Regions from separate parts of the Glutamicibacter sp. NPDC087344 genome, predicted to be linked through region 2. Evidence: predicted binding sites of a transcription regulator. Region 2 holds the regulator's gene; the other holds the start of a gene.
What was found. Region 2 encodes HrcA, which represses chaperone genes, less so after heat shock. Its sites were predicted from a motif close to TTNGCACTCGNNNNNNNCGAGTGCNAA; they were not measured.

Region 1 (13,419 bases), on a different contig from region 2:
TGCTGGAGAAAAAGAATATCTACAGCACCGCCCAGGGTATTACGCGCTGGGAGGCCGCGGCGCGCAGCAACGTCGGGGCCGAAGTAAAAACCCTGCACACCTGGCTCGGCGAAGAGTTCTGAATTTTGTTAACGGCCTGTGGCCCGTTTCCGTGAAGGAAACGGGCCACAGGCAACAGCTGGGTTCGGTACGGGACCGACCGGGTCAGGAAGCTTAGAAGCCGCCCATTCCGCCCATGCCACCCATGTCGTCACCGGCTGGTGCGGCGCCGGCCGGAGCTGGCTTGTCTGCAACAACGGCTTCGGTGGTCAGGAACAGGCCAGCGATCGACGCGGCGTTCTGCAGCGCCGAACGGGTCACCTTCACCGGGTCGTTCACGCCAGCTTCCAGCAGGTCGACGTACTGGCCGGTGGCGGCGTTCAGGCCGTGGCCGGCAGCCAGGCCCTTGACCTTGTCGGCTACAACGCCTGGCTCCAGGCCGGCGTTCAGTGCGATCTGCTTCAGCGGGGCTTCGATGCCAACACGAACAATGTTCGCGCCGGTGGCCTCGTCGCCGTCCAGCTCCAGCTTGGCGAATGCAGCCGCGCCAGCCTGGATCAGTGCAACGCCGCCGCCGGCCACGATGCCCTCTTCCACAGCGGCCTTGGCGTTACGCACGGCATCTTCGATGCGGTGCTTGCGCTCCTTGAGCTCAACCTCGGTAGCTGCGCCAGCCTTCAGCACTGCAACACCGCCGGAGAGCTTTGCGTGGCGCTCCTGCAGCTTCTCGCGGTCGTAGTCCGAGTCGGTGTTCTTGATCTCGGCTGCGATCTGGGCCTTGCGGCCTTCGATGGCGTCGGCTTCGCCGCCGCCTTCAACGATGGTGGTCTCGTCCTTGGTGATAACCACCTTGCGGGCGGTACCCAGGACCTCGAGGCCCACGTTGTCCAGGGACAGGCCGATTTCCTCGGACACAACCTGGCCACCGGTCAGGATGGCGATGTCGGTCAGCATGGCCTTGCGGCGGTCGCCGAAGCCCGGAGCCTTGACGGCAACGGACTTGAACAGGCCACGGATCTTGTTCAGGATCAGGGTAGCCAGGGCCTCGCCCTCAACGTCTTCGGCGATGATCAGCAGCGACTTGTTCGACTGCATGACCTTCTCCAGCAAGGTGACCATGTCCTTGACCGAGGAGATCTTGGAGTTCACGATGAGGATGTATGGGTCCTCCAGCACGGTCTCCTGGCGCTCAGCGTCGGTGACGAAGTATGCGGAGATGTAGCCCTTGTCGAAGCGCATGCCCTCGGCCAGCTCCAGCTCGAGGCCGAAGGTGTTGGACTCTTCAACGGTGATCACACCCTGCTCGCCAACCTTGTCCAGGGCCTCGGCGATCAGGCCGCCGATTTCCGGGTCGCCTGCGGAGATCGAAGCGGTCGCAGCGATCTGCTCCTTGGACTCGATCTTCTTGGCGGCTGCGAACAGCTCTGCGGTGACGGCCTCTACGGCCTTGTCGATACCGCGGCGCAGGGCGATTGGGTCGGCGCCGGCAGCAACGTTGCGCAGGCCTTCCTTGACCAGTGCCTGGGCGAGAACCGTTGCGGTGGTGGTGCCGTCGCCTGCGACGTCATCGGTCTTCTTGGCAACTTCCTTGACCAGCTCTGCGCCGATCTTCTCGTAAGGATCCTCCAGCTCGATCTCCTTGGCGATGGACACGCCATCGTTGGTGATCGTCGGGGCACCCCACTTCTTTTCCAGAACAACGTTGCGGCCGCGTGGGCCCAGGGTCACCTTTACGGCGTCGGCAAGGGTGTTCAGGCCGCGCTCTAGTCCGCGGCGTGCTTCCTCGTCAAATGCAATCATCTTGGCCATAGTGGCTTTCGGTCCTTTCGGGACGATTTTGCGAAAATGCAACCGACAGACAGCGCCCGCGACGGACGAGTGCAACGGGCCGGCATCGGGCCAGCAACCGTTTCAGCTCTCGCTATCTGAGGTATTCTTCACGCTCGGTGCGCAGCGGTGCAAGAACCGGTCCGGCGGCGAATCAACGCAAAAAGCCGATCGGCGTTAGCAGTCGCAACGCATGAGTGCTAATACAAATATTGGCACTCTCGCCCTGCGAGTGCAAGCCGATCGGCTTACAGCGAAGCAAATGATTACTGTGCGATTACTGCACTTCGAGGGTGTCGTCCGCACCCATCACGACGGTCACCCGGTTGGGAATGTTGGTCGTTTGCAAAACCTCGTCGATGTTCATCAGCTCAGCAGCCTTTTCGGCGGTCGTCCGGTAGGCCTCAGAGGTGTAGTACACCGTGGACGTTTCTGCCGGGCGGGTCCAGTTGCTGACCGTAACATTCGTGAAGCCGGCATCGGTCAAGGCTTCTTGGCCGGCCGAGGCAATTCCTGCGATGCTGGCGCCGTTGTACACACCGACCAGCTGTCCGAACAGCACATCGTCGTCGTCGATGGTGCTGGATGCCGACGGTATCGCGCTTTCGGTTTCGCTCGGGCTGGCGCTAGGTTCTTGGCTCGGCGTCGGGATGCTGGACTCGGTAACTTCTGGCGCCGACCCCAGTAGCGGCTTCACTCCCCCGGGGCCGAAGAAGTAGGCAACCGCCCCGACCAAAACAACAAGGACCGCGGCAATGACCACCCAACGAAGTTTCCCACCGCTGGACTTGGAGGCGGCAGACTGCGCCCACCCGTTGGCGTGGTGTGAACCCACACGGGTGTTGAACTCCGGAACGCGATCGAATTCGTCACGTGGGTAGTTGGTCATTCTTGTCCTTGATCGAGGTCTGACTGGTCGCGGTCGGTTTCGGAACTTATCGTCCGGACCCGACGGTACCGCTCACACGACGTCGCGTCGACCGAAGCCTACGCAAGCGTTTTACCAGCATTGGGTCGTAAGCCAGCGCCGCGTCCGTTTCAATCAACTGGTTGAGCAATTGATAATAATTCGTCGGCGACATGGAGAACTGTTTGGTAATGGCCTGTTCCTTGGCGCCAGCATACTTCCACCACAACTTTTCCATGTTCAGGATCTGCTGGGAACGCTCATCCAGTTCAGAGTCGGGATTCATTACAAAATCCACCAGCACTTCATCCTCAGCCATGCGTCCACACCTCATTCCTTCACCCGGCTCAGTCCGGTCTCGGTTCTGCGTTTTGCGCCACCAGTGGTGGACATACCACCGATATTCTAACCAACTCACCCGCACAGCGCCGCGCCTTAGGGCACAGCCACGCCAGAATAACGGCAGAATGGATGCCATGGACAACGTGCAGCCCGCCCTCTTCCCGGCCCCGGAGCCGGATCCGCCGGTCCGTTACGAGGCGGCCGATTTCCCCTTTTTCCACGGCGCCAGGTACCTGGCGGAGCGCGGATTCATCGCTCAGGACTGGGAAACGGTACTGGAGCCGCTCAATCGGCAACTGCGATCCATCGCCGGCGAATTGGCGCAGCGCAGCGCCTCGGGCGAACAGATCCTCCCGGACCCGCACGTGATGTTGCGCGCACTTGGTATTCCCGCGGCCCAGGTGCGGGTGGTGCTCATCGGGCAGGACCCCTACCCGACCCCCGGTCATGCAAACGGGTTGGCCTTCGCCGCGGAGGCTTCCGTGCGCCCGGTGCCCCGCTCATTGGCCAATATCTATCGAGAGCTCAAGGACGATGTGGGAATTCCCCCGGCCGCCCATGCTGACCTGAGCGCCTGGCATAAGCAGGGGGTACTGTTGCTCAACCAATCCTTGTCGGTCGCCGCCGGCAACGCCGGGGCACATCAACAGCTGGGCTGGTCCGCCGTCGTTGAAGCGGTGATCACGGCCCTGAACCACCGGGAGAATCCCCCAATTGCCCTCCTGTGGGGAAAACACGCTCAAAAGTTGGCGGGGCTGATGGACCGGATGCCGCAACTTACCAGCGCCCACCCGTCCCCGCTGTCGGCCTCTCGCGGCTTTTTCGGGTCGCGGCCCTTTTCGGAAATCAATCGGCGCCTGTCCGATGCGGGACAAGCGCCGATTAACTGGTCGATTCCTGGTGTGTGAGACTTCCTAGCGGCGCCGGATCCGACGCCGTTCACGCCGTGCGCCGGAGGTCAGCGGCCGGCACAGGGTGTCGCCGAAGACCACACCGCCGGCGATGGAGAGCATGATCGCAAAGGCGTTGAACATCTCCACCAAACCACTGGACATGTCGTTCGCTTCGAACACGATGGCGTACATGGCACGGAAGATCATCAAACCCGGGAGCAAAAACATCACCGCAGGCGCCGCGATCACCAGCTGCGGGGAATGCATCTTGTCCGCGGCGTATCGCGCCGCGAAACCGATCACCGTGGCAACCACCGCGGGGGTCGCCCGCGCTCCCAACCCGATGTAGACGCACAACAGCTGGACAAGAAACCCGAGGACCGCGATGCCCGCGGTGGGAAGCAGCAGATTAACCGGGCTCTGCTCGGTCACCGCGCCGGAGATAATCGCCACGGCCACCAGAATCAGCAGCAGCCATGCCGGGTAGTCGATTTTAACAATCTGGTGCACGTCGACGTTCTCCCAGCCCAGCACCGAGGAGATCACCAGCGCGGTCGAGATACCCGACACGATGGCGGTATAGGTCAATCCTGCGGAGAACAATCGGCCCACCGCCGTCACCGGGAAGCCGTTAATCGCATCCTGCAGGGCAGAGACAAATCGCCCCGAGGGAAGCAGCAGCAGGATCCCGCCGGAAACCACCAGCGCCGGGTCGATGGGTGCGTGCAATTCGTAGCTGACCAGGGCAATACCCGTCACCACAAAGGTGGAGGCGGCGATGGTGAAGAATGCCGGCACACGCCAGCGGGCGCCATACCGTCCCACCTGCGAGACAATCGAGGATGAGGCCATCGCCACCAACGCGCCGAGCCAGGAGCCGCCGATGAACAGCACAAAGGCCGCGGCGAAAACCGCGTTGCCGCTGGCCACGATCCAGCGCGGAAACGGCTTGGGTTTGCGCAAGATGGCCTTGAGCCGCTTGGCGGATTCACTGCGTGAGACTCCCCCGGCGATGATGTCCGAGACCAGCTGGTGGACCAGCACCAAACCGGCGTAGTTCGAGGTCGAGGAACGCACCACCCGCAGGATCGAGTAGCTTTCGGCATCCGGTGGGCTGTAGTTCAGGTGCAGCGACTGGTTGGTGATGTCCACGTCGAGGTAGCTCATCCCCAAGGCCGCGGTGACTGCGATGATGCTGGTTTCAACTTCCAGCGCACCGGCCCCGTAGCGGATCAGCGTTTCGCCAAGGTCCAGCGCGAATTCAAGTGTCCTCCTGGCGGAGGCATCTTGGTCCTTGTTCACCGTGGGGTTCGCGTAGGGTGTGCCCTGCAGCCGGTCGACAATGTCCAGGGCTTGGGTCGGCGGCGCGGTGGAAACCCACATTTTGGCAAGCAGGCTTCGGGCCACCGGGTTGGCTCGGGTCGGCACCAAGGTGATGCCTTCATCGGTGGTGTGCACCTTGCCGGTGCGCGATTCCGGATCAGAGGCCGGAGCGGCGGCGACACTGGCGCTGACAGCGGTATTCAGCGGCAGTTCCGAGGCTGTGGGTTGCTCGTGATGCGCAGGTTCGGCCAACTGCCCCATCTTGATTTCACTGGTGTTGATGCGCGGCAAGGCGGCTACTGCCGGATCGGGATCCTGCCCTGCACCACGTGGTTTTTCGGACCACTGATCGTTGTTCAACTGCGCCACGGATCACCCTCCCGAAACGTTCGATCGTGTACGTAAATCACGATACAACCCGAGTTCTAGAAGTTACTGGGGAAACCCTCAATTCTGCGCGTATCACCGAACACATTTGGGCGCAGCGGCGCCCCGGGAATACTTCCCGGCCCAGGCAAGTTATCCCCAATGAACATTTACATGCTTTTGAATACAATCCCGCGAGAGGTTGAACCCGTGAACACCACCGTCACACTTCCTGAGATCGGCGCCGAAACGTTCGGAGACATCACCGAAGACGCCAACGGTTCCGCACTTTCCCACGCCCAGGTGATTCGCAATGTCCTCGCCGAGGGGCAGCAGGCCGAAGCGGCGGGCCTTGATTTCTTCGGAGTCGGCGAACACCACCGTGACGACTATGCCGTTTCCTCCCCGGAAACGGTACTCGCGGCCTTGGCCTCCACCACACAAACCATCAAACTAGGCACCGCGGTCACGGTGCTATCCAGCGACGACCCGGTCCGCGTTTATGAACGGTTCGCCACCTTGGATGCGTTGTCTCACGGGCGCGCGGAAATTATTGCCGGGCGAGGCTCTTTCATCGAGTCATTCCCGCTGTTCGGCCTGAGCCTGGATGACTACGAGGAACTATTCGAGGAGAAACTGGCGCTCATGGCCAAATTGCGCCACGGCACCCCCGTGTCGTGGTCCGGAAGCCACCGCGCCGCGTTGCGCGGTCAGCAGGTTTATCCGCTGCTGGAAGACCGCCCTCTGCCGATGTGGGTTGGCGTCGGAGGCAGCCCGCAGTCGGTAATCCGTGCCGCCCGCCATGGCCTGCCGCTGTTCTTGGCCATCATTGGCGGCCAACCGGCCGCATTCGAGCCGTTGGTGGACTTGTACCACCGCGCCCTGGCGGAGTTTGGCGAGTCCACGCAACCGGTAGGTGCCCACTTCCACGGCCTGGTGGCAGACACCGACGAACAGGCCCTGGAACTGCTCTGGCCGCACTACCAGCGCACCATGAACCGGCTGGGCGCCGAACGAGGCTGGAGCCCGGCCAGCAAGATCCAGTTGCAGGCGGCCATGGGCCCGCAAGGAGCCATGATGGCCGGCAGCCCGGAAACCGTGGCTCGCAAGCTGGCCAAGGCGACAACAACACTTGGCTTGTCGCGTGTTGATATCAAATACTCCGCCGGCTCGTTGCCGCATGAGCACCTCATGAAGAGCATCAAGCTCCTGGGAACCGAAGTGAAGCCGCGTGTTCACGAGCTGCTCGCGAAGGCGAACGCCTAGTAGTCAATACTCGGGCGCGCATTTACGAAAAAAGCCACCGCTTAGCGGTGGCTTTTTTGTTGGTGGATCTTACTGGACTCGAACCAGCGACCTTTCGCGTGTGAGGCGAACGCTCTAACCAACTGAGCTAAAGATCCATCTGCGCCGGCCGTTTCCGGTTCAGCACCTAGATAATCCTAGCGGTTCATTGACCATCGCTCCAAATCGACCTGGACCGCCTGGCATCCGGCCCTCAGAACGTCCGCTAGGACAGCACCCCGATCGATTCCGCACCGTCCCAAAAATGCTCGGTGACAAGCACAAAAATACGGTGCCAATTCGTTTATTTAGAGTTCACTTCAAGACCTTCGTTTCGACTTGTCAAACCGCACTTTGAGACCCCATAATTTTTCTAGCTCATCGAGCTCAAACTGGGCCCTACAAGGAAGCTGCCGGAAGCCACCGGCAACGGTCCCCTCAAGGCCAACGAAACCCGCCGACCGGATTTTTTCCGCGAAGCAAAGCCTCTTTTTCGTTCGTTCTTAGCTTTTTAGGACCGTACCCCAGTGTTTGAATACCTGACTTTTGCCTTGTCACGCCTGTCTCCAAATGAGGCAGAACGTGCCGAATTAGCTAGCTTGTACCCTGCCATCGATGCGCGCTGGCAGCAGAAAATGGACCGCGCCAAGGCCTTGGTCACCGTGCGTGACGGCCAGCTGCTGATCGCGGCCGGCCTGGTCCATGATTCGATCATTGCTCCCACCAGCGCCATGGACGCCCTGGAACTGGGTTCCATGGCCGTGCGCCCGGATTACCGCCGCATGGGAATCCGTGAGCGTGTTGCCTCAATGCGCCTGAAATTCGCGTTGGACACCGGTGGCACACCGATCACCATCATCGACTCCGCCAACCCCGCGTCCTGGGCCTACTACGAACGCTCCGAGCTCTGGGAACGCGAGCGCACCTTTGAGCAGGACGGGCAAACCAAGTTCATCTACCGCGCCACCGATGCCGCGCGGGCTTGGGCCGCTGAGAACACCGGCGAGCTGGTTGCCGCGCCACAGCGGGCCCTGGTGGCTCATCCGTTCGGCGAAGACCATGAAACGGTGTCGTTGCAGCCGTCTTTGGAGCCTGCCGGCCAACCACACGCACCTGCCCTGCTGAGCCTAGAGCTCGGGGTTGAACTGGGACAACGACCAGCTTCGATGCCGATGCTGCAGATCGGCCCGGAAGCACCGGAAGCAGACCCGCAGTTCCCGTTGCTGGGTACCGAAACAGCTGAGAACGACTGGCTGGGTTCCAGCGTCGATCCAGCCTTTTAGAACAGCGCTTCCTGCTGCTCGTCCACTGCTTCGTGGCCGGGCAGCGGGGCGACTTCTCCGGCTCGGCGAGCGCGAGCCGCCTCGTGCAAATCAATCGGCGTGACCTTCAAGACCTCGTCAACCATCGAGTTAAGGAACTGCGGAGCGGCAATATCGGCGGGAACTGGCGAGTGAACACACCTCACCTGGGGATCTTCTGCGTCATCGTCCCAGTCCACCAGCAGCAGCCCGGTGGCCGTGTAACCAAAACCGTCGCCAAAGTCGCGCAGCTTGCGGATCATGTCCACCGTGCGTCGGAAGGCCGCCGGTTCGGAGTCCAGGATCGTGGAGCGCTGAACAAAAAAGAACCCTACCGCCGCCAGCGGGTAGCGGGCACGCAGGTTCGCCGCGTCCCCGTAGGCTTCCTCGTAGCGGTTAGACAAATTCTTGCCGAAAGACGAGGTCATGGCCTTGGTGCTCAGCAGCAGTTCGGGTCCGGTGGACCAGTGGGTCATCACCACGTCTGTCTGCTTCATGTAGGCGCGGCCCAGAATCCGGGCATCGGTGCTTCCGGCTTTGCCCGCCATGACCGCGTCATACACTTCATCCGACAGCCGCTCCGGCAGCCGGCGCAGCAACTCCAGGATGTCTTTGGACAGCACCCGGGGTGCTTCGGTACGCGGCCAGACCAGATCCGCGTCGAAACCGGCGCGGCGCAGCTCGTGCGCCAGCCAGGTATCCACGCCTTGGGCGAAGCGCCCGGAGCGGGTGGCGGCTTTGGAACGCACGGGAATGCTCAGCAGCCGTTCGAGCACCTCATAGGAGGGATTAAACTCCTCGGTCACCGCGCCGTTGCGAATCCAGGGTGAATCCTTGGCCGCTGACATCAGCGTGGTGTCGAATTCCGCGAAAGCGAGGGTCTTTTCCACCGCAGGGTTTGCCACGTTTAGTTTTTCACCGTCTTACTTCGGGCCTTGCGGCGTTCCAACATGTCCGCACGGGCTTGAGAGACCGCGGCGATTGCCGACGGTTCAAGTTCCAATATCTGCTCAAGAACGATGGCGTCCACTAGGGCCGTGGCTTCCGCCTTGCGGCCGTGCGCGAGGTGTTCACGCACGGTGTCTTTGATGTCTCTGAGCTGTTGCGCGTGTGCCGCAACAGCCTGCGGCGAAGGCACCGGCAGCCGGTCGGCTTCCCGGGGTTCGACTTTGAGGATTCCGCCGCCATAGGACCGGCCAACCATTTCCGCTCCCAGCATGCTCAGGGTATTCAGCGAGGCCAACGGCAGCAGCTCGCGCCCCAGCTCGCGCACATCGGCACCGAGATACACTCCGTGGATGGAATTGATGTGGTGCACCGCCGCTTCATTGGTGGTCAACCGCGGGGTGTCGGCGTTCATGTAGGTCATAAACAAATCCGGCACGGACAAGAGCGGCACCCGCCACCAGGGGGTACGCACCCGGCATTTGTAGGCGTTGTCCACCCCGAGGAGCCCGCCTTCCTCCACCATCCGGTGTCCCGCGGCAGATGGCAGCGCGGCGGGCCGGAACAGGTAGGTGGCTCCCCCATGCTCTCCGAGCCGCTCCCAGTGCTCTTGGTCCAGTTCAAGGCCGCGCAGGTGGCGGGAGCCCGGGGGCGAAATACGCACCAGATCGGCCGGGCTCAGGCCAAGATCCCTGGCTTGGGCGGGAGAGAGCGTAAACCATTTGTTGTTTCCGGTCACCGCCCCCAGAGAGGTCTCACCCCATCCGTGCAGGGTGGAGAATTGGCCGGATGCCAACGCTTGGGACAACACACCCTGGGCTTCAAGCCCGACCAGGGATCCGGTCCACCGTTCCGAGGTACTCGCGGGGGTATGCTCGATTCCCTCGTCGATCAGTTGCAGGTCTGCTGAGTTGCGGAATTGGTGCAGCCGCAGGGCGGTGCTGGAACCTTGGCCGTACCCCTCGGCGAGGAGCAAGACCACTTCTTCTTGGGCATCCGCGAAGAGGCGTTCTTCGAACACGGCCAGGTGCACTCGGCTGAACCGTTCAAGCAGCATTCGGCGGACCGGGGCCGCATAGTTCACAAACATCAGTTCGGCCGGAAGGACCAACGCCAAACGTGCACCGGGTGCGAGGAAGCTGGTTGCATGCACCACAAAGGCCGCCCAGATGCTGGCCAATTCGTTGAGTTCAATACCTGCTTCACGGGCGGCGGTGCGGGAGAGCTTGCGGTCTTCACCGCGGTGCAGCTGATAACGCACATACGGTGGATTGCCAATCACCGCATCCATGTCATGGTTTCCCGAGACTTCGAAGAAGTTGGCGTGGGTGATCTTCGCTGTAGCCCCGTGACGCTTAAGCACCGATCGAGCCGCGCGCACCGAAGGCTCATGGAGCTCGATGCCGAAAAGCTCCGGGATTCCACGACCGTCATCCACCACGTCGTGGGCAGCGGCCAGGAACTGCGCCTCACCGCACGAGGGCTCCAGCACCCGGCGGCCGTGCTCCCCCAAGGCCCATTCGGCCATAAAACGCGCGACGGGTTCGGGGGTGAAATATGCCCCCCGCGCATGGCGTGCGGGGTCCTGCTTCGTTGTTTCTTTACTCAACACACATCGATCTTTCCATGGCCTCCGGACAGAATAGCCGGGCCTCGGAGCTTGGTATTCGCGGGCGGATCATCAATTCTACGCACAGTGTGCGTCGCGCGAGGTTAGTGCGCCGCCGGCTTGTTTTTATTCATCAGCTTTTTGATTCCCAGGATGATCACCGTCAGGATCGAGCCGATAATCAACCCGGCAAGGCAGGAGAACGCGGTGTTGACCAGCCATCCAAGCACCGGACCGGCAGCACCGGTGGCGTCATGAACCAGCAGCTCCACGTGGTGCACAAACCCGTAGGGGGCGTGCCAGCCAAGTTCGTCCATACCGGTGAGCAGCAGGTGTCCGCCAACCCAGAGCATGGCCACCACACCAACCTTGCCCAACACGGACATCACGATCGGCATTCCCTTAACCAACCCACGGCCAAGTTTCTGTGAGAACTGCTGTTTCTTTTGTGCCAGCACCAGGCCAATGTCATCCATCTTCACGATCAGCCCGACCGCACCATAAACCAACACCGTCATCAGTACCGCGACGGCAACCAAGATCAATGCTCGGGTGATGAATGGTTCGTGGGTCACCTCGTTCAACGAGATCACCATGATCTCTGCTGAAAGTACAAAGTCGGTACGTGTGGCGGCGCCAATGATGGTTTTCTCGTCACGAGCCTTGCCGCCGTCAGCGTCCTGGTGATGGCCGATCAGGCCCACTGCTTCAAGGATCTTCTCCGCGCCTTCAAAAACCAGGTACGCGCCGCCGACCATGAGGATCGGGGTGAGCGCCCACGGCAGGAATGCAGAGAGCAGCAGAATGGCTGGCAGGATGAACAGCAGCTTGTTCCGAATCGAACCAACCGCGATTTTCCAAATGATCGGCAACTCACGTTTGGGAGAAATGCCGGCCACGTACTGCGGGGTCACTGCTGCGTCGTCAATGACCACTCCCATGGCTTTGGTGCTGGCCTTGGCCGCTCCCAGGGCAATGTCGTCCAAAGACGCGGCGGTGACCTTTACCAAAGCGGCTACGTCATCCAGCAGGGCTACAAGGCCACCGGCCATGATTTGTCTCCTTGAGATCGTGGTGCTCAAACGCAGGAGATTTGCATTCGAGGGAAACCCGTTGTTCCAATTTTACCGAGCAGAGGCCAACGCACGGACGATTTCACCATGTTTTCTGCGAGGGTTTGGGCACGCCGGTGCTACTCGATGGATACACACCACCGTGTGGAACGGAAACCGGCAACAGAAAATCCCCGGGAGCCTGCACTGACGCAAGACTTCCGAGGATTTGTTCGAGCCCCCTACCGGATTCGAACCGGTGACCTTCAGTTTACAAGACAGACGCTCTGGCCAGCTGAGCTAAGGGGGCGTACCTGATAAGAATATCGGAGAACCATGCCACAGTGCGAATTGAGGACACACTCGTTAAATGACAACGAGGAGAAGGCCTCTCATTTGCCTTCTCCTCGTTGAATTTGATGCGAGATTATCTGGAGTCTACCCCATACACATCATCCGTCCAGAACTGGGGAACGGAATTACTTCTTGTTTGCCTCAATCGCTTCATTCACCACGGTTGGGAAATCGTCCGAAGCCAGGTCCAGGACCTTGCCCTGGACAACCAGAGTTGGGGTGCCAGCCACACCGTCGTACTTCGCGGCATTGGTGGTGTACTGGACGAATGGGCGGAAGGTCCCCTTATCGATGCATGAGGTGACGTTTTCGCTTGCCCCGCTAGCGATTGCCATCTCGGCGAGCTCAGCGTTCTTCATCTCGCCCTGCTCGTAGTGCCCCCACAGAGCGGTCACAAATGGCATGTAGGCGGCGGCGTTGTCGTTAGCGACACAAGCCAGTGCGTTGGCGCCACGCGAGGAGAAGTTAGTTGGCGAACCGCCATCCAGGTAACCGACGTTGCGGTAGTCAATGGTGATATCGCCCGCGGCCAGCCACTCATTGACCTGGTCGCCGTAGGTAGCTTCGAAGTCTGCGCAGTGAACGCAGTTGGCATCAACGTACATGGTGATGTTCACCGGCTCGCCGGCCTTGCCCACGGTCAGGTCCCGCGGCTCTGCGGTAGCAGGCTGCTTTTCCGGAGCAACAAGCGTGGTCACGTCGACGTTCTCAACGGTGCGATCGCCCAAGGTGGTCGGCGAGGTGACCAAGATGCCACCGGCCGCGTTTCCACCTGCTGGAACGGCACCCGCATCAGCGATCTTGGTGTTGTTGTTCTGCACAATGAGGGTGACCACCAAGGCGATCACCACAATTACCGCACCCAAGACGCCAAGCTTCACGAACAGCGACTTGCGCTTGGTGGCTGCTTCCTGCGCGGCGCGCATCTGCGATGCCTTCTCACGAGCGCTTGCCGTGCGGTCAGCCTTCGACTGCCGCGAATTATTCGTAGACATAAATTCTTTGATTCCTTGTTGAATGGAAAATTGTCATCTGGAGTCAAGCTTAGCCAATATCATCGGCTGTTTTGCCCCGATCATGGATAATCGCGCACCTTCACAGGCGCTACATATGCTCCGCAAACTCTTGACAAAGCAGCGCAAAATCAAGATTCGGCTGTCTGGCATAGTCAGGCTGG
Region 2 (9,256 bases):
GTCGAGGATCACAAACGCGTCATTCAAGGTGCGCCCGCGCATATAGGCAAGCGGTGCAACCTCGATGGTTCCGGCTTCCAGCAGGCGCGGGATCGAATCCGGGTCCACCATGTCATGCAGCGCGTCGTAGAGGGGGCGCAGGTAGGGATCGATTTTCTCGCTCAGGGTTCCGGGCAGGAATCCGAGCTTCTCCCCCGCTTCAACCGCCGGACGGGTCAGGATGATGCGGTTCACCTGTTTGTCCTGCAAGGCCGCCACGGCCATGGCCATGGCCAAAAAGGTTTTGCCGGTGCCGGCCGGGCCGATCCCGAAGGTCACGGTTGAGTCTTCGATGGCGTCCACGTAGGACTTCTGATTCACGGTTTTAGGCCGGATGGAGCGCCCGCGGCCGGAGAGGATCTTCAGCCCCAGCACGTCGGTTGGCGCGTCAGGGTTCCCGGCGCTGAGCATCTTGATGATCTGCTCGATGGTTTCCGCGCTCATCCGCGATCCGCGTTGCGCCAACGCACGCGCTTCCTCGGTCACCCGCTGGGCCTTGCGCACCTGCACGGGTTCCCCCACCAAGCTCAGGGAAGCACCGTTGGGGCGGAACTGCACATTCGGGTAGGCGCCGGTGAGGATGCGCAACAGCTCATCGTTCGGTCCCAGGGTCGCGATCATCAGCTCGGGCGACTCGAAAGAAATGGTCAGCGTCGCTTCCCCGGTCTGTGATGGCTTCTGGTTTTGTTCAACCTGCATGCAGTGTTTCGTGCCCCTTTTGAGCTCGGAAAAATAAGAACTTGTGTCTTTCCAGTCTAACGAGTCCCGGCGCTCCGGCGCGATACTTCCAGCTCCGCCGAGCGCTGAAAAATCTGAAATCAGTATGAAATGAATCTAATCCGGGCAGGTGGTAAAGGTATAGATTTGGTTACGGATTGGTAGGTTTGGCCATTTTTGCGCTCCGCACACATGTTGATGTGTCACGCTATATGAGCGCCCGGAACGATGTTCTCGTTTCAGGCACCGAAAAGATTCCCGCAAAACAGATTGATTGGTCCAACGTGCAGCAGTGGTACAAGCGCCGAATCCCGCGACGTGTCGCGGCAACCGGTGCCGTCGCGGTCCTCGCCTTCGCGGCGGGCTGCGGATTCGCCGCACGTGATGACAGTTTTGAGATGCCCGCCAATTCGACGGTTGCATCCCAGGGGATGCCGGTTGCCACCGATTCGCTGGAGCAGGCGTTCCCCGGGCAGAAGATGCCGGTGTACTGGTTGGAAAACACCGGCGCCGGGGTCTACCTCTATCGCGAATACGCCACGGATAGCCGCCATCAAGAACCTATCGGCGATGCGGTGGCCTACCTGCTTTCCGGTAAGCCCGCGGACCCGGACTGGTATACGCATTTGAAGTCTACGGACGACGTGGGAGTGTCCATCGACAATCAGAACCTGATCACCCTTGACCTGCCGGCCAAGGTCTTCAGCGCCAGCTTGGACCAGGGGCTCTCCGAACGCTCGATCCAGCAACTGGTGTTCACCGCCACCGCCGCGGCTTCCAACGCGGGCATCCTGGTGGGACAGACCCCCGCCACGGTGCGGATCCTGGTTGACGGGACCGCAAATGCCACGGTGTTCGGCAGTTACCAGCTGCACGATGTGTATGAGCGCGATGCCGAGTTCATGGCACCGATCTGGATCATCGATCCGCAATTCGGCAGCACCACCAAGGCCGGAGCAGTCAAGATCAACGGCCGGACCTCGGGCTTCGATGAAGGAACCTTCTACTCGCTGGAGTCAACAACCTCCGACGGGGAACACACACCCATCACCAGTGCGAGCCGGATCAGCGCCCAGAGCGTGGAATCCGACGGCTCCTTCACCCTCACCACCAGGCTTCCGGCCGGCTCCTACACGCTGAGCGTGTGGGGCCAGGAAAACGGCAGCGATGCCAGGGTCGCAGAAGTCAGCTCCGAATTCACCGTCGGCTGAGCGGTCCGCAGCACGATTAAACCACGGGTGCCGTGAACCTTCTTAGGTTCACGGCACCCGTGGTTTAAGCAGCGTTTTAGAGCTCGCCCAGCAGGTGGCGCACCAGCACCAGGGCCGCCGGGCCCGCGGTCGAGGCGCGCAAGACGTGCTCCCCGAGCAGCGCCGCGTGGGCGCCGGCCTGGAGGAACAGCTCAAGTTCCGCATCGCTGATGCCGCCCTCCGGGCCGACGATCAGCACCACCTTGGTGTTTTCCGCCGCGGCGGGAAGCCATTGGGTGAGGGCCTGGGCCACCGAACCGGTTGCCTGTTCGTGCAGCACCAGCACCAGATCCCCGGCGGCGCTGTGCTCGCGGATCGCCGCGGCCAGCGATTTGCTGGTTGCCAGCGGCAAGACCTCGGGTTCGAAGGCGCGCCGGGACTGCTTTTGCGCCGAACGCACCTGGGCCTGCCACTTGGCCAGCGCTTTGGGCGCCTTCGCGGCATTCCAGCGGACGATCGAGCGCTCGGCCTGCCACGGCCGCACCCCGAAGATCCCCAGCTCCACCGCGGATTCCACGGCCTGCAGATCACGATCGCCCTTGGACAGCGCCTGGACTAAGGTGACCGGGTGCTGCGGGGCCTGTTCCTGCACCCGCTGGCGGACGGTCAGGGTCAGCAGCCGGTCGGCCACGGCGGCGACCTCAACCACCAGGCGTAAACCGGTGCCGTCCAGCAGGTCCAGCACCTCGCCGACCTGGGTGCGCTTGACCGTGATCGCATGGTGCGCCTCGGCCCCGGTCAGTTCGAGGACCTCACCCACCTGGGCCGCGGCCGCCTGGGCCGGATCGATCACAAAACTGTGATTGCTCATGGCTTAACGCGGATTCAGCTTGTCTCGCAGGCGTGAGAACATCCCACCCGAATGCTCGACCCGACCGGCATCCAGTTCTTCGCCGCGCAGCTTGGCCAGCTGCTCGAGCAGCTCACGCTGGGCCGCATCCAGCTTGGTGGGGGTTTCCACCTGCAGGTGGACCACGATGTCGCCGCGTTTGCCGCCGCGCAGGCGCGGGACACCCAGCCCGGGAAGGGTGATGGTGTCCCCATCTTGGGCGCCGGACTCGACGTTCAGGCTCTGCTCGCCGTCGAAGGTCTCCAGCCGCAACTCGCAGCCCAGGGCGGCGGCGGTCATCGGGATGGTCATCTTGGCGTGCAGGTCATTGCCCGAGCGCTCAAAAACCTTGTGGCGGCGAACGTCCACCTCGACAAAGAGGTTGCCGTTAGGGCCGCCTCCCGGGCCGGCCTCGCCCTGGCCGCGCAACTGGATGCGCGTGCCCGAATCCACGCCGGCAGGCACGTTCAAGGACTTGGAGACATGTTCGCGCACCCGGCCCTCGCCGTTGCACTCCAGGCAGGGATCCGGGATGGTGGTGCCGAAACCGCGGCAGGCGGCACAGGTTTCCACGGTCATCATCTGGCCCAGGAAGGAGCGAACCGGACGCTGGACCTGGCCCGCGCCGTGGCAGATGGTGCAGGTGACCGGGCTGGTGCCCTCACGGGTGCCGTCGCCGTGGCAGGTTTTGCACGTTACCGCGGTTTCCATCTCCAACGGGTAGACGGTGCCCTTGACCGCGTCTTCGAGGTCGATGGTGATGGTGATCAGCGCATCGCGGCCCGGCTGGGTACGAGAGGCAGGCCCCTGGGCCGCACCGCCGCCGAAGAACTGCTCGAAGATGTCGCCGAATCCGCCGAACCCGGCCCCGCCGCCGAAGCCTGGCTGGCCGTTGCCGTTCTCATCGCCGGTCGCGTCGTAGTTAGCGCGCTTCTTCTCGTCGGAAAGAACCTCGTAGGCGCGGGTGACCAGCTTAAACTGCTCGGCGGCATCGTCACTGGGGTTGACGTCCGGGTGGAGTTTGCGGGCCAATTTGCGATAGGCGCTTTTAATTTCCTGCGGGGTCGCGTCCTTGGCGACACCCAGTGTCTCGTAGTGAGAGCTCACGATCTTCGCCGTGTCCTTTCCTTTAAAATTTCATTTCACAACATGTTCCGCAGCGTGCCGCGGAGGCTAATTCGCCAAAATCTTCGACAGGTACCGGGCTACCGCGCGGACCGAGGCCATGGACGAGGAGTAATTCATCCGGGTCGGGCCGAGCACCCCCAGCTTGCTGCGCTGATCGGTGCTGTAGGTGGTGGCAATGACCGCGGCATCGGTCAGTTGCCCGTAGTGGTTTTCGGTGCCGATGGCCACCGCGAGACCCCGCGAATCCGCCTCGAGCTCGGAAAACAGCTTCAGCAGCACCACCTGCTCCTCCAGCGCTTCGAGCACCGGGGTGATGCTCAGGGGGAAATCCCCCTCCACCCGGGCCAGATTCGCGGTGCCGGCCATCACGATGCGCTGCACATTCGCGGCCTGCGCCATTTCCTCCAACGAGCGCAAGACGCTGTCCAGCAAAGGGGATTCGTGTTGCGCCGGGACCAAACCCTCGGCGCGCAGCGGTCCGACAAGTTGATCCAGTCGGTGGCCGCCGAAGGAGTTCAGCAACCACGTTTTGAGGTTGTTCAACTCCTGGTCGGAGTACAACCGGGTCACCGCGATCATGCGCTGGTCCACGGTTCCATTGGAGGCGATCATGACCATCAAAACCTGCTGCGGTCCAAGACCTACCAGGTCGAGGTTGCGCAGCTCCGCGGTGTCATAGTGCGGCACCTGGATCATCGCGACCTGATTGGTCAGCCGCGCCAGCAACCGCACGGTGCTATGCAGCATCTCATCAAGGTCCTGCGAGGCGTCCAGGATCTTGTTGATCGCTTCCCGCTCGGCGCGCGAGAGCGGTTTGAGTTCGCCGATCTCGTCCACAAAACGGCGGTAGCCCTTTTCGGTGGGGATTCGCCCCGAGGAAGTGTGCGGCGCGGCAATCAGGCCCTCCTCTTCGAGGAGAGCCATGTCATTGCGGATGGTGGCGGCACTGACGCCGAGGTTGTGGCGCTCGCGCAGTGCCTTGGAGCCGACCGGCTCACGCGATTGGACATAGTCCTCCACGATGGCGCGCAATACGTCCAGACGTCGCACTTCGCTCACTGACACACCTCCCGGGCAACCATGCCAACACACTTGGCACTCTAACCTGTCAAGTGCCAAGTCTAATACGTTCAGCAGTTGCTAGCATTGGATTTCGAGCGTATTCGATCACAGCGAAAGGCAGTACGTGTCCGATTTCTCCTGGGGACCGCAAGATCTGAGTGCTCCGGCACCTAAAAAACTCCGTCAGGTACCGGTTCAACGCGGCATGATCCTTGAAGATGCCGTCTCCGGTTGGGTAGGGGAAGTGATACGAACCGAGAAGTCCGGTGGGATGCGGGTGATCGTGTTGGAAGACCGCCACCGCAAAACACGATCTTTTCAATCCGGGTTCGGATTCCTGCTCGAGGGCGAGCCGGTTGAGATCGTTGATCCCGTCAAAAAGACCAAGGAAACCACATCGCTGGTTTCCGCCTCCGGTTCGCGGGCGGTGAAGGACCTCAAGGCCCGGACCGCGCGCGCCAGCCGCATCTGGGTCGAGGGTAAGCACGATGCCGAACTGGTTGAAAAGGTCTGGGGCCACGACCTTCGGGTTGAAGGTATTGTGGTCGAGCCGCTGCACGGGGTCGACGACCTTTCCGCAGCGATCCGCGAGTTCGCCCCCTCCCCGACCCGCCGCCTCGGAATCCTGGTTGACCACTTGATCTCGGGCACCAAGGAGTCACGGATCGTCGCCGAAGCCATGAAAACACCGGGTGCCGCCGGCAACGTGCTGATCCTCGGGCACCCCTACGTGGATGTGTGGCAGGCGATCAAACCCGAAACGCTGGGGATCGCCGCGTGGCCGGTAATCCCACGCGGGACCGACTGGAAAACCGGGGTGTTGCGCGCCTTCGGTTGGCCGCATGCAAGCGCCGAGGACCTGGGGATCGGCTGGCAGCGGATCCTCTCCACGGTGACCCATTACGGCCAGCTGGAGCCGACGTTGCTGGGAAAAGTTGAGGAACTAATCGATTTCCTCACCACGGAAGATTACGGTTTCCTAACGATTGACCAATAATTGGAGTTTCCGGGTGCCGTTGGTCAAAGCGCTGGCAGAAGCTCGATATTATGGTCTTAATCCACACCGCAAGACAAGGACAGCCACGTGACATCTCGCCAGGTACCACCATCTGAGAACTCGCGCTTCGAGGGATCGAACGTGTCCGCATTGCCGCTGTCCCCCTCGGAAGACCGGCAGTGGGCGATGCTCGCGCACTTTGGCGCGATCCTGGGTTGCATTCCGTCGGCGATCATCTTCGCGGTCTACCGGGATCGCGGCCCATTCACCGCCCAGGAGTCCAAGGAAGCGTTTAATTTCACGTTCCCGCTGACCATTGTGGCCATCGCGCTGAACCTGTTGAACCTGCTGCCGGGCATCGGCTGGATATTTGCCGTGGTCGCCGTCTGCCTGTGGGTATTCATGACCCTCGCCGGCGCCTACGCCGCCATTCAAGCCAACAAGGGACGCCCCTACCGCTACCCGCTGAACTTGCGGTTGATGAAGTAGCTGCAGGGGCGTCGTTTCAGGCAGCGGCCTAGAAATCCAGCAGTTCGCGAACCACGAGGTCGGCCAGGAGCCGGCCTCTTTGCGTTAACACGATCCGCCCGGCGAACGCTGCACGCGGGTCGATCAGCTCGTCGGCGATCAACCCGGCCACCTTGGTGCGCCCGGCGGAATCGAGCTCGCTGATCGGCATGCCGCTGCTCAACCGGGTCAGCAGCATGGTCTGCTCCAGCTGGACCGCCTGGGCATCGGGGAACTCGCGTCCGTGGCCCGGGGAAATCCCGCCGTCGATCCGTTGCTGGTAGGCCGCTGGATGCTTGACGTTCCACCAACGCAGCCCGCCGATGTGGGAGTGCGCACCGGGCCCGGCGCCCCACCAATCCCCGCCCTGCCAATAGGCAACGTTGTGGCGGCAGGCATGCTCGGCGCTGCGCGCCCAGTTGCTGACCTCGTACCAGGAAAGCCCGGCCGCGGCGAACAGCTCATCGGCCAACTGGTATTTTTCGGCGTGATCATCGTCGTCGATCGGCGCCACCTCGCCGCGGCGGATCTGTGCGGCGAGTTTGGTGCCGTCCTCGATGATCAGCGCGTAAGCGGAGATATGGTCGGGCTGGTAGCTCAACGCGGCTTCGATGCTGGTGCGCCAATCCTGAAGCGACTCCCCCGGGGTGCCGTAGATCAGGTCAACACTGACATCCAAACCGGCCTCCCGGGCCCAGGCGACCGCCTGCGGCACCCGTGCCGGGTTGTGGGTGCGTTCAAGCACCTTCAACACGTGCGGGACCGCCGACTGCATGCCGAAGGAAACCCGGGTGAATCCGCCATCGGCCAGCTCGCGCAGGCTTTCACGGGTCACCGAGTCCGGGTTGGCTTCGGTGGTGACCTCGGCGCCGGGCTTCAGCCCGAATTCGGAACTGATCCGATGCAACACGCTGACCAGGTCGGCGGCCGGCAACAGGGTCGGTGTTCCCCCGCCAAAAAAGACCGTTTCAATCTCTCGGTGCGGCACACCGGAGCGTTGAAGCACGGTTTTGGCGAAGCTGATCTCTTGGCTCACGGTGGCGGCGTAGGTCGCTTGGCTGGATCCGCTGCCGAGCTCCGTGGCGGTGTAGGTGTTGAAGTCGCAATACCCGCAACGCACCGTGCAGAACGGAATATGGACATAAAAGGACATGGTCCGCTCCGTCGCACCGTGCGCACACGCTGCGGGGAGCAGACCATCGGCCGGAGCCGGATCGCCGTCAGGCAATACTGAGGGCATGCAGCTCTACTTCTTTTTCGGTTCGTCGGTGGACAGCGCGGCGATAAATGCTTCCTGTGGAACCTCCACACGGCCAACCATCTTCATCCGCTTCTTGCCTTCCTTCTGCTTTTCAAGCAGCTTGCGCTTGCGGCTGATGTCGCCGCCGTAGCACTTGGCAAGCACATCCTTGCGGATGGCGCGAATGTTTTCGCGGGCGATGATCCGCGAGCCGATGGCGGCCTGGATGGGAACCTCGAATTGCTGGCGTGGAATCAACTCGCGCAGCTTGGAGGTCATCATGGTGCCGTAGCTGTATGCCTTGTCGCGGTGGGTGATGGCGGAGAATGCGTCCACCTGGTCGCCCTGCAGCAAGATGTCGACCTTGACCAGGTCCGCGACCTGCTCTCCGTCGGCCTTCCAGTCCAGCGAGGCATACCCGCGGGTGCGCGACTTGAGCTGGTCGAAGAAATCGAAAACGATTTCGGCCAGCGGCAGGTGGTAACGCATCTCCACCCGGTCCTCGGAGAGGTAGTCCATGCCGCGCATGGTTCCGCGCCGGGTCTGGCACAGTTCCATGACCGCGCCGATGAACTCGCTCGGGGCCAAGATGGTGGCCGCGACCATCGGTTCGTGAACCTCCAGGATCTTCCCGTCGGGGAATTCCGAGGGGTTGGTGACCGTGATCATCCGCTTGTCCTCGCCCATCACCTCGTACACCACGTTTGGCGCGGTGGAGATCAGATCCAGGTTGAATTCGGTTTCCAGACGCTGGCGGGTGATTTCCAGGTGCAGCAGGCCCAAGAAGCCTACGCGGAAACCGAAGCCCAGGGCCACGGAAGTTTCCGGCTCGTAGATCAGCGCCGCGTCGTTGAGCTGCAGCTTATCCAGCGCGTCGCGCAGGGCCGGGTAGTCGGTGCCATCCAGCGGGTACAGGCCGGAGAAGACCATGGGTTTGGGCTCTTCGTAACCGCCCAGGTTTTCCGTGGCCGGGCGCAGGAAATTGGTGACGGTGTCGCCGACCTTCGACTGGCGCACATCTTTCACACCGGTGATCAGGTAACCGACTTCGCCCACGCTGAGCCCCTTGGTGGGGATCGGATTGGGGGAAGACACACCGATTTCCAGCAGTTCGTGGGTGGTGCCGGTGGACATCATCTGGATTTTTTCACGGGGCTCGAGCTTGCCGTCGACCACTCGCACATAGGTCACCACACCGCGGTAGGTGTCGTAGACCGAGTCGAAAATCATCGCCCGGGCCGGAGCATCGGCAACACCCACAGGTGCTGGAAGCTGCTTGATAACCTCGTCCAGCAGCGCTTCAACACCTTCGCCGGTTTTGCCCGAAACCTTCAGCACGTCATCCGGGTCGCAGCCGATCAGGTTCGCCAACTCCGCGGCGTACTTCTCCGGCTGGGCGTTGGGCAGGTCGATCTTGTTCAGGACCGGGATGATGGTCAGGTCGCCCTCGATCGCCAGATACAGGTTGGCCAGCGTCTGGGCTTCGA

Region 1: a site for HrcA is predicted at 2,044-2,070, ahead of groL (chaperonin GroEL). Genes of this name have one in related genera too.

Annotation. Positions count from the first base shown of each region.
Region 1 covers NZ_JBIUXY010000010.1:4,878-18,296, reverse strand. Annotated here, with positions in the region: gene ACIOWL_RS16570 (DUF4031 domain-containing protein) at 1-122, shown strand, start outside; gene groL (chaperonin GroEL) at 214-1,848, opposite strand; gene ACIOWL_RS16560 (LytR C-terminal domain-containing protein) at 2,144-2,755, opposite strand; gene ACIOWL_RS16555 (DUF3263 domain-containing protein) at 2,802-3,092, opposite strand; gene ACIOWL_RS16550 (uracil-DNA glycosylase) at 3,250-4,023, shown strand; gene ACIOWL_RS16545 (threonine/serine exporter ThrE family protein) at 4,030-5,700, opposite strand; gene ACIOWL_RS16540 (LLM class flavin-dependent oxidoreductase) at 5,872-6,963, shown strand; tRNA gene ACIOWL_RS16535 (tRNA-Val) at 7,024-7,100, opposite strand; gene ACIOWL_RS16530 (GNAT family N-acetyltransferase) at 7,509-8,264, shown strand; gene ACIOWL_RS16525 (hypothetical protein) at 8,261-9,187, opposite strand; gene ACIOWL_RS16520 (class I SAM-dependent DNA methyltransferase) at 9,190-10,839, opposite strand; gene ACIOWL_RS16515 (DUF808 domain-containing protein) at 10,941-11,888, opposite strand; tRNA gene ACIOWL_RS16510 (tRNA-Thr) at 12,125-12,198, opposite strand; gene ACIOWL_RS16505 (DsbA family protein) at 12,368-13,237, opposite strand.
Region 2 covers NZ_JBIUXY010000006.1:273,878-283,133, reverse strand. Annotated here, with positions in the region: gene ACIOWL_RS13155 (PhoH family protein) at 1-738, opposite strand, end outside; gene ACIOWL_RS13150 (GerMN domain-containing protein) at 969-1,967, shown strand; gene ACIOWL_RS13145 (16S rRNA (uracil(1498)-N(3))-methyltransferase) at 2,044-2,817, opposite strand; gene dnaJ (molecular chaperone DnaJ) at 2,821-3,942, opposite strand; gene hrcA (heat-inducible transcriptional repressor HrcA) at 4,009-5,022, opposite strand; gene ACIOWL_RS13130 (DUF3097 domain-containing protein) at 5,150-6,022, shown strand; gene ACIOWL_RS13125 (DUF4870 domain-containing protein) at 6,164-6,511, shown strand; gene hemW (radical SAM family heme chaperone HemW) at 6,540-7,769, opposite strand; gene lepA (translation elongation factor 4) at 7,776-9,256, opposite strand, start outside.